3 regions of the Pseudomonas sp. Tof1 genome follow, and region 2 is predicted to be linked to each of the others. Evidence: predicted binding sites of a transcription regulator. Region 2 holds the regulator's gene; each other region holds the start of a gene.
What was found. Region 2 encodes sigma-54, which starts transcription at its own class of promoters, with help from an activator protein. Its sites were predicted from a motif close to ANTGGCATNNANNTTGCTNT; they were not measured.
Positions count from the first base shown of each region.

Region 1: glnK (P-II family nitrogen regulator) is a predicted target of sigma-54. The motif match lies at 1,521-1,540, and genes of this name have one in related genera.
Region 3: flgB (flagellar basal body rod protein FlgB) is a predicted target of sigma-54. The motif match lies at 1,569-1,588, and genes of this name have one in related genera.

Region 1 is NZ_AP024344.1:6,737,924-6,741,195, forward strand. Features, by position in the region: partial or broken gene ACZ5KU_RS30450 (ammonium transporter) at 1-954, opposite strand, end outside; gene glnK (P-II family nitrogen regulator) at 990-1,328, opposite strand; gene ACZ5KU_RS30460 (accessory factor UbiK family protein) at 1,735-1,995, shown strand; gene ACZ5KU_RS30465 (methyl-accepting chemotaxis protein) at 2,053-3,272, opposite strand, start outside.
Region 2 is NZ_AP024344.1:5,897,522-5,900,793, forward strand. Features, by position in the region: gene lptB (LPS export ABC transporter ATP-binding protein) at 1-558, shown strand, start outside; gene ACZ5KU_RS26550 (RNA polymerase factor sigma-54) at 753-2,249, shown strand; gene hpf (ribosome hibernation-promoting factor, HPF/YfiA family) at 2,329-2,634, shown strand; gene ptsN (PTS IIA-like nitrogen regulatory protein PtsN) at 2,644-3,108, shown strand; gene rapZ (RNase adapter RapZ) at 3,111-3,272, shown strand, end outside.
Region 3 is NZ_AP024344.1:5,470,194-5,473,465, reverse strand. Features, by position in the region: gene ACZ5KU_RS24550 (chemotaxis protein CheV) at 1-527, shown strand, start outside; gene cheR (protein-glutamate O-methyltransferase CheR) at 580-1,407, shown strand; gene flgB (flagellar basal body rod protein FlgB) at 1,648-2,055, shown strand; gene flgC (flagellar basal body rod protein FlgC) at 2,059-2,502, shown strand; partial or broken gene ACZ5KU_RS24530 (flagellar hook assembly protein FlgD) at 2,518-3,257, shown strand.

The DNA.
Region 1 (3,272 bases), 840 kb from region 2:
TGCCGGCAGCCGGCGTAATGGCAACCAGGCCGGCAACCACGCCCGAGGCGATGCCCAGTGCGCTTGGCTTGCCGTGGGTCAGCCACTCGGCAAACATCCAGCCCAGCGCGGCAGCGGCGGTGGCGATCTGGGTCACCAGCATCGCCATGCCGGCGGTACCGTTGGCCGCGGCAGCGGAACCGGCGTTGAAGCCGAACCAGCCGACCCACAGCATGGCCGCGCCGATCAGGGTGTAGCCCAGGTTATGCGGGGCCATCGGAGTGGTTGGGTAGCCCTTGCGCTTGCCCAGCACCAGGCAGGCCACGAGACCGGCGATACCGGCGTTGATGTGCACCACGGTGCCACCAGCGAAGTCCAGCACGCCCCAGTCGCCGAGCAGCGAACCGGCGCCGCCCCAGACCATGTGCGCAATCGGCGCATAGACCAGAGTGAACCAGACGCCCATGAAGATCAGCATCGCGGAGAATTTCATGCGCTCGGCGAAGGCACCGACGATCAGCGCCGGAGTGATGATGGCGAAGGTCATCTGGAAGGTGACGAACACGGCCTCGGGGAACAACGCCGCCGGACCGGTGATGCTGGCAGGCGTGATACCGGCCAGGAACGCCTTGCTCATGCCGCCGAAGAAGGAATTGAAATTGACCACGCCGGCTTCCATCCCGGTGCTGTCGAACGCCAGACTGTAGCCGTAGATGAACCACAGGATGGTGATCAGGCCGGTGATGGCGAAGCACTGCATCATCACCGAAAGAATGTTTTTCGAACGCACCATGCCGCCATAGAACAGCGCCAGGCCGGAATGGTCATGAACAGCACGAGGGCTGTGGAGGTCAGCATCCAGCTGGTGTCACCGGCATTGAGCACGGGCGCGGGAGCAGGATCCGCCGCCATGGCCATGGCTGGCATTATTAGGGACAACAGGGCTCCTAGCCCTGCGAATTTACGCAGAGTCATATTGTTTTCTCCTGGGGCGTTGGGGTTTGGGCGGCTTAAATGGCGTCGGTATCGGTTTCGCCGGTACGGATGCGAATAGCCTGTTCCAGATTGACCACGAAGATCTTGCCGTCACCGATCTTGCCGGTGTTGGCGGCCTTGGTTATCGCCTCGATAACCCGATCGAGATCCTTGTCGTCGATGGCGACATCGATCTTCACCTTGGGCAGGAAGTCGACCACGTATTCCGCGCCGCGATACAGCTCGGTGTGGCCTTTCTGCCGACCGAAGCCCTTGACCTCAGTGACGGTAATGCCCTGCACGCCGATCTCGGACAACGACTCGCGCACATCGTCCAGTTTGAACGGCTTGATGATGGCAGTGACTAGCTTCATGAAACTCTCTCCCGAATTGGTGGACTTGCCCCAGGAAAACAAACCCGACTCAAGTCTAAGCGCAGTGCCTGGCTTTGTAACGCGCCGTCAGCCCTGATCAGCCCGTCGACGTCAGCCAACCGTTGCCGATTGGCCGAGCCCGCCGCACTGCCTGGTCACAGCGACTGCATCAGTGCATGGGTCATGAGTGTCTAAGCAGAAACCTTGCCATCTCTGCAAAACCCATGATTTTCAAGCTCTTGCCCCTCATGGCCAGGGAAAAGCCGCGCCACGCCCCAATGGCACGCACAACAACGGTGCGCGGGCGCCCGGCGGCCTGCGCAAAAAGCGTGCACCGCCGCCCACGAAAATCACTATAGACACTGCGTGGTACACTGGGCCGACCCTGTATCCGGAAATCCACATCATGCTCGCGCCCAAAGACTTCCTCGACGCCCTGAGCGGTCAAGCCTCCCGCCTGTTCAGTGGCGAAAGCCCGTTGCCGCGCAACGAAATCGAAAGCCAGTTCAAGGCCCTGCTGCAGAGCGGCTTCAGCAAGCTGGACCTGGTCAGCCGGGAAGAATTCGATAGCCAGATGGTGGTCCTGGCCCGCACCCGTGCGCGCCTGGAAAGCCTGGAGGCGAAGGTCGCCGAACTGGAAGCACGGCTGGCGCCCACCCAGGAATGAAGCACCCGGCGCCGTTATGGCGCCAGGCGACAAACCGGGCCGGACGGCCCAGTGGAATCAGAGCCGGAAACGGCTGACCAGCGAGTTGAAGGACAGCGCCAGGTTCGACAGTTCCTGGCTCGACGCGTTGGTCTGATTCGCCCCGGCGGCAGTCTGGGTCGAAAGATCCTGGATGTTCACCAGGTTGCGATCCACCTCGCGAGCCACATGGGCCTGCTCCTCGGACGCGGTGGCGATCACCAGGTTGCGGTCGTTGATCTGCGCGATGCCGTCGGCAATCTGTTCCAGCGCCTCACCGGTGGCCCGCGCCAGATCCTGGGTCTCGGTGACCAGCGCCTGGCTCTTGCCCATGGCCTCGACCGCGCTGTCGGCCCGGTCCTGTACCGCATGAATCATGGCCTCGATCTCGCCGGTGGACGCCTGGGTCCGCGCCGCCAGGGCCCGTACCTCATCGGCGACCACGGCAAAGCCGCGGCCCTGCTCACCGGCGCGGGCCGCCTCGATGGCCGCGTTGAGCGCCAGCAGGTTGGTCTGCTCGGCGATACCACGAATCACGTCCAGCACCTGGCCTATATCGCGCACCTGCACCGCCAGGTCCTTCACCAGGCCGGTGGACGAGGTGATTTCCCGGGTCGCGTTGTTGATCGCCTGCACCGCGCTGCGGGCCTGGTCGCGCCCGCTGCTGGCCTGCGAACTGGTCGACTGCGAAGCCTGTGAAGTCGACACGGCATTACGCGCCACTTCCTCGACCGCCGAGGTCATTTCCGTGACGGCGGTGGCGGCCTGTTGGATTTCGTCATTCTGGCGGGTCAGCGCCCGGCTGCCGTCATCGGTGACCGCCGTCAGTTCCTCGGCGGCGGACGCCAGTTGGTCGGCGGCGCTGGCGATCTGCTGGATGGTGTTCTTCAGGCTGTCCTGCATGTCGCCCAGGGCCTTGAGCAACTGGCCGGCCTCGTCGCGGCCGTGGCTGCTGATGCGCTGGGTCAGGTCGCCCTCCGCGATGCGCTGGGCACAGTCGACCGCAGTGGCGATCGGCCGGCTGATCAGGCGGCTGATGAAAAAGCCCAGCAGCACGGCCGCGATGAAGGCGATGCCGATACCGCTGTACAGCACCGCCCTGGCCGTCGCCTCCTGGGCTGCCGCCGCCTTGGCGTCCTCGCTGATCTGGCGATCGTTGGAGTCGATCATGATGGTCAACTGGTCCATGACCTTGCGGTAGGCCTTCTGCAGGTCACCCAGCAGCAAGACGCGGCCGTTCTCCAGGTCGCCCGCCGCCA
Region 2 (3,272 bases):
CAGGGTCGCGTGCTGATCGACGACCAGGACGTCAGCCACCAGCCGATGCACGGCCGCGCCCGCGCCGGGATCGGCTACCTGCCCCAGGAAGCCTCGATTTTCCGCAAGCTGTCGGTGGCCGACAACATCATGGCGATCCTCGAGACCCGCAAGGACCTCGACAAGGCCGCCCGTCGCAAGGAGCTGGAAAGCCTGCTGCAGGAATTCCATATCAGCCACATCCGTGACAACCTCGGCATGAGCCTGTCCGGTGGTGAACGACGCCGCGTGGAAATCGCCCGTGCCCTGGCCACCGCGCCGAAGTTCATCCTGCTGGACGAACCGTTCGCCGGCGTCGACCCGATTTCCGTGGGCGACATCAAGCAGATCATCCATCACCTCAAGGCCAAGGGCATCGGTGTACTGATCACCGACCACAACGTCCGCGAGACCCTGGATATCTGTGAAACCGCCTATATCGTCAACGATGGACAACTGATCGCCGAAGGCGATTCGCAAACCATCCTGGCCAACGAACTGGTCAAGGAAGTCTATCTGGGCCACGAGTTCCGCCTGTAAGCATCGGGGAACCCAATACCCGCCTGAGCGCATGAGTTTTCGATAAAAACCACCGCTTTTTCCGGCTTTTTATTGTTACAGCGCTCTAGGCAAACACTCCGGTTTCGGGCATATAATTTGCTTATGTTTGGCGCTCCGGCGCCCTGTAGTGGATGGCGCATGCGCGCCGGCAAATAAGGTGTTAAGCCCCTGCCATGAAACCATCGCTAGTCCTTAAAATGGGCCAGCAGCTGACGATGACGCCGCAGCTGCAACAGGCCATCCGCCTGCTCCAATTGTCGACCCTGGATCTTCAGCAGGAAATCCAGGAAGCCCTGGAATCCAATCCGATGCTCGAACGCCAGGAAGAAGGCGACGACTTCGATAACAGCGATCCAATGGCCGACAAGGCCGAGCAGAACACCACGCCCGAAATCCCGGAAACCTCCTACCAGCAGGAAACCGCCCCCACCGTCGACAACATCGACGAAGGCGAGTGGAGCGAACGCATTCCGAACGAACTCCCGGTCGACACCGCCTGGGAAGACGTCTACCAGACCAGCGCCAGCAGCCTGCCCGGCAACGATGACGACGAGTGGGACTTCACCACCCGCACTTCGGCCGGCGAAAGCCTGCAAAGCCACCTGCTGTGGCAACTGAACCTGGCTCCGATGTCCGACACCGATCGCCTGATCGCCGTGACGCTGATCGACTGCATCAACAACCAGGGCTACCTGGACGAGACCCTCGAAGAGATTCTCGAAGCGTTCGACCCGGAGCTGGACATCGAACTCGACGAGATCGAGGCCGTCCTGCATCGCATCCAGCAGTTCGAGCCCGCCGGTATCGGCGCGCGCAACCTCGGCGAATGCCTGCTGCTGCAACTGCGCCAGCTGCCGGCCAAGACCCCCTGGCTGAACGAGGCCAAGCGCCTGGTCACCGATTTCATCGACCTGCTGGGCAGCCGCGACTACAGTCAGTTGATGCGGCGCATGAAACTCAAGGAAGACGAACTGCGCCAGGTCATCGAACTGGTACAGAGCCTCAACCCGCGCCCCGGCTCGCAGATCGAGTCGACCGAAGCCGAGTACGTGGTCCCCGACGTGATCGTGCGCAAGGACAACGAACGCTGGCTGGTGGAACTGAACCAGGAATCGGTGCCACGCCTGCGGGTCAACCCGCAGTACGCCGGCTTCGTCCGCCGTGCCGACACCAGTGCCGACAACACCTTCATGCGCAACCAGTTGCAGGAGGCGCGCTGGTTCATCAAGAGCCTGCAGAGCCGCAACGAGACGCTGATGAAGGTCGCCACCCAGATCGTCGAGCATCAGCGCGGTTTCCTGGAGTACGGCGACGAGGCGATGAAGCCGCTGGTGCTGCACGACATCGCCGAAGCGGTGGGCATGCACGAGTCGACCATTTCCCGGGTCACCACCCAGAAATTCATGCATACCCCCCGCGGTATCTACGAACTGAAATACTTTTTCTCCAGCCACGTCAGCACTTCCGAAGGCGGCGAATGCTCGTCCACGGCGATCCGCGCGATCATCAAGAAACTGGTGGCGGCGGAAAATCAGAAAAAGCCGTTGAGTGACAGCAAGATCGCTGGTTTACTGGAGGCACAAGGCATTCAGGTCGCCCGTCGTACCGTCGCCAAGTACCGCGAGTCCCTCGGAATCGCGCCTTCCAGCGAACGGAAGCGGTTGATGTAACCGCCGGGCGTGCCACAGCGTTCCAGTGGCAAGCCATCAGGCTTGCCGCTTTATGCACTGGCAACGAAGGAGAAGCTGTATGCAAGTCAACATCAGTGGACACCAACTGGAAGTGACCGAACCACTGCGTGTCTATATCGGTGAAAAACTCGACCGATTGGAACGCCACTTCGACAAGATCACCAACGTACAGGTGACAATGGCCGTCGAGAAACTGAAGCAGAAAATCGAGGCCACTTTGCATATCCACGGCGGCGAGGTGGTTGCCAATGCAGAACATGACGACATGTATGCAGCAATCGACCTGCTGACCGACAAGCTCGACCGCCAACTGAAAAAGCACAAGGAAAAGAACCTGCACCTGCTCCAAGGTACGGGTCGTTAACACCCTCCCATGATTCGACTTGAAAATATCCTGACCCCCGGCCGTTCCCTGGTGAACGTGCCGGGCGGCAGTAAAAAGCGTGCACTCGAACAAATTGCCAACCTGATCAGCCGCGAAGTGCCCGATCTGGAGATGCAGGATGTCTACGAGAGCCTGATCGCCCGGGAAAAACTCGGCTCCACCGGCTTTGGCAATGGCATCGCCATCCCCCACTGCCGGCTCAAGGGCTGCGAAGCGCCCATCAGTGCCCTGATGCACCTGGACGCCCCTATCGATTTCGACGCCATCGACGGCGCCCCGGTCGACCTGCTGTTCGTGCTGCTGGTCCCGCAGGCTGCCACCGATGCGCACCTGGAACTGCTGCGGCAGATTGCCAGCATGCTGGACCGCAAGGAGGTGCGCGACCGCCTGCGTAGCGCACCAAGCAATGAAGCCCTGTATCAGGTTGTCCTGGACGTGCAGAACGGTCAGTAACCATGCGCTTGATCATCGTCAGCGGCCGCTCCGGCTCAGGTAAAAGCACCGCCCTCGACGTACTCGAGGACAGCGGCTATTACTGCATCGACAACCTGCCGGCCGGGTTGCTGCCGGAACTGGCCGAACGGGCGTTGATCCATACCGAGCTGGCGCAACCGCTG
Region 3 (3,272 bases), 430 kb from region 2:
CGGCGGTGACGCGCATCGACAACCAGTTGGTGGAAATCATCGATGTGGAGAAGATCCTCGCCGAGGTTTCGCCCATGTCCGAATCGGTTTCCCTGGGCGTGGTGGATGTCGAGACGCAGACCAAGGCGGTGTCCTTGCGGGTGCTCACGGTCGACGATTCGTCGGTGGCGCGCAAGCAGGTCACGCGTTGCCTGCAGACGGTCGGCGTCGAGGTGGTGGCGCTGAACGACGGCCGGCAGGCGCTGGACTATCTGCGCAAGCTGGTCGAGGAGGGCAAGAAGCCGGAGGAGGAATTCCTGATGATGATCTCCGACATTGAAATGCCGGAAATGGACGGCTATACCCTCACTGCTGAGATTCGCAGCGATCCGCGGATGCAAAAGCTGCACATCACTCTGCATACTTCCCTGTCAGGGGTATTCAACCAGGCGATGGTGAAGAAGGTCGGTGCCGATGACTTCCTTGCCAAGTTCCGACCTGATGACCTGGCGGCCCGGGTGGTTGACCGGATCAAGGCTGCAGGATAACAGCCGGGGACCCGTGTCCCCGGCGGTACAGACGATTTAAGAGGCGGCATCATTGTCTACGGGTAATTTGGATTTCGAACAGTTCCGGGTCTTCCTGGAAAAGGCCTGTGGCATTCTGCTCGGTGAAAACAAGCAATATCTGGTTTCCAGCCGTCTCAACAAGCTGATGGAGCAGAATGGCATCAAATCTCTGGGCGAACTGGTCCAGAGGATCCAGAGCCAGCCACGCAGCGGCTTGCGTGAACAGGTGGTGGATGCCATGACGACCAACGAAACCCTGTGGTTTCGTGACACCTATCCGTTTGAGGTGCTCAAGAACAAGGTCTTGCCGGAAGCGATCAAGGCCAGCCCTGGCCAGCGCCTGCGGATCTGGTCGGCTGCTTGTTCATCGGGGCAGGAGCCCTACTCGATCTCGATGTCGATCGACGAGTTCGAACGGACCAACATGGGCCAGTTGAAGGCCGGGGCGCAGATTGTCGCCACCGACCTGTCGAGCCTGATGCTGACCAACTGCAAGACCGGCGAGTACGACAGCCTGGCGATTGGCCGCGGCCTGTCGCCCGAGCGCCTGCAGCGCTACTTCGATGCCAAGGGGCCGGGTCGCTGGGCGGTCAAGGCGCCGATCCGCAACCGGGTCGAGTTCCGCTCGTTCAACCTGCTGGACAGCTATGCCAGCCTGGGCAAGTTCGACATCGTGTTTTGCCGCAACGTGCTGATCTACTTCTCCGCCGAGGTGAAGAAGGACATCCTGATGCGCATCCACGGCAGCCTCAAGCCGGGCGGTTACTTGTTCCTGGGGGCGTCCGAGGCCCTCAACGGCCTGCCGGACCACTACCAGATGGTGCAATGCAGTCCGGGCATCATCTACAAGGCCAAGTAGCCAATCGTTCAATACCCCCGGCGGGAGCTCAAAAGGCTCCCGCTTTTTTTTTGCCGCCAGTCTTGCCGCTTTGCTGGCGCTCGGCGGAAATGCCTTGCCGCTTTTCTGGCATTGCCGGCGGCAGTTATCCGGCAAGGCCTTGATTTACGGGGCTTGAGGAAACTGGCATGAGGCTTGCTATAGCTCTGTCAACGAAAAACCTGTTCCGACGATCAGGTCAACACTCGAAGGTTTCCCGACATGAGCATCAGTTTCGACAAAGCGCTCGGCATCCACGAACAGGCCCTGAGCTTCCGTGCCCAGCGTGCCGAAGTCCTGGCCAACAACATCGCCAACGCCGATACCCCGAACTACAAGGCCCGGGACATGGACTTTTCCTCCGTGCTCGCCGAGCAGAGCGAAAAGGCCAGGAATGGCACCTTCGCGCTCAACACCACCAACAGCCGCCATATCGAAGCCCAGGGGCTGAGCAATGGCGACGCGGCATTGCAGTACCGCACCCCGATGCAGCCGTCGATCGACCAGAACACCGTGGATGCGCAGATCGAGCAATCGAACTACGCCCAGAACGCAGTCGACTTCCAGGCCAGCTTCACCCTGCTCAACAGTAAATTCAAAGGGCTGGTATCGGCCCTGCGTGGAGAGTAAGCCATGTCCCTTGCCAGCGTTTTCAATATTGCCGGTAGCGGCATGAGTGCCCAGACCACTCGGCTGAACACCGTCGCCAGTAACATCGCCAACGCCGAGACCGTCTCGTCGAGCATCGACAAGACCTACCGGGCGCGCCACCCGGTGTTCGCCACCATGTTCCAGAACAGCCAGGCCGGCGGCAGCAATTCGCTGTTCGAGGACCAGAACGCCGCGGGCCAGGGCGTGCAGGTGCTGGGTGTGGTCGAGGACCAGAGCAACCTGGAAGCGCGCTACGAGCCGAACCATCCGGCGGCCGACGCCAAGGGGTATGTCTACTACCCGAACGTCAACGTCGTCGAGGAAATGGCCGACATGATCTCCGCCAGCCGTTCGTTCCAGACCAACGCGGAAATGATGAACACCGCCAAGACCATGATGCAGAAGGTCCTGACCCTCGGTCAGTGATAAGGGGCGACAGACATGAGCGTTACCGACTCCACCAGCACCTCTTCGACTCTGAACGACATTCTTGCGGCGTCCAACGCCAAACTGACGAACAAGACCAGTACCGACTCGCTGGGCAATGCCATCAGCAGCGCATCCGGGGCCAGACCCTGGGCAAGGACGCGTTCCTGAAGCTGCTGGTGACCCAGCTGAAGAACCAGAACCCGCTGGACCCGCAGGACAACAGCGCCTTCGTTGCGCAGTTGGCCCAGTTCAGCAGCCTGGAAGGCATCACCACGCTCAACAGCAGCGTCAACAACATCGCCAGCGCGTTCCAGTCGTCCCAGGCGCTGCAGGCGTCGTCGCTGGTCGGTCGTTCGGTCATCGTGCCGACCGGCAAGGCGGTGGTCGATACCAGCAAGAGCTTTACCGGCACCGCGGTCGTTACCGGTGCCACCGACAAAACCACGCTCAAGATCAGCGACTCCACCGGGAAAGTGGTCCGTACCATCGACCTGGGGGCCCAGACCGCGGCCGGTAACGTGCCCTTCGTCTGGGATGGCAAGGATGACTCCGGGACTCTGTTGTCCAGTGGCACCTACAGCTTCAGTGCGACCGCCAACCTCAAGGGCTCTGCGGACTCGACGGCGCTGGTCACCAACCTGCCGGCCACTGTCAGCAGCGTGAGCCTGTCGCAGAACGGCGGTGAAATGATGCTCAACCTGGCGGGCGTGGGCAGTATCGCTCTGTCCAAAGTCCAGACCATTGGCCTGTAAGAGCCGACCAACGCG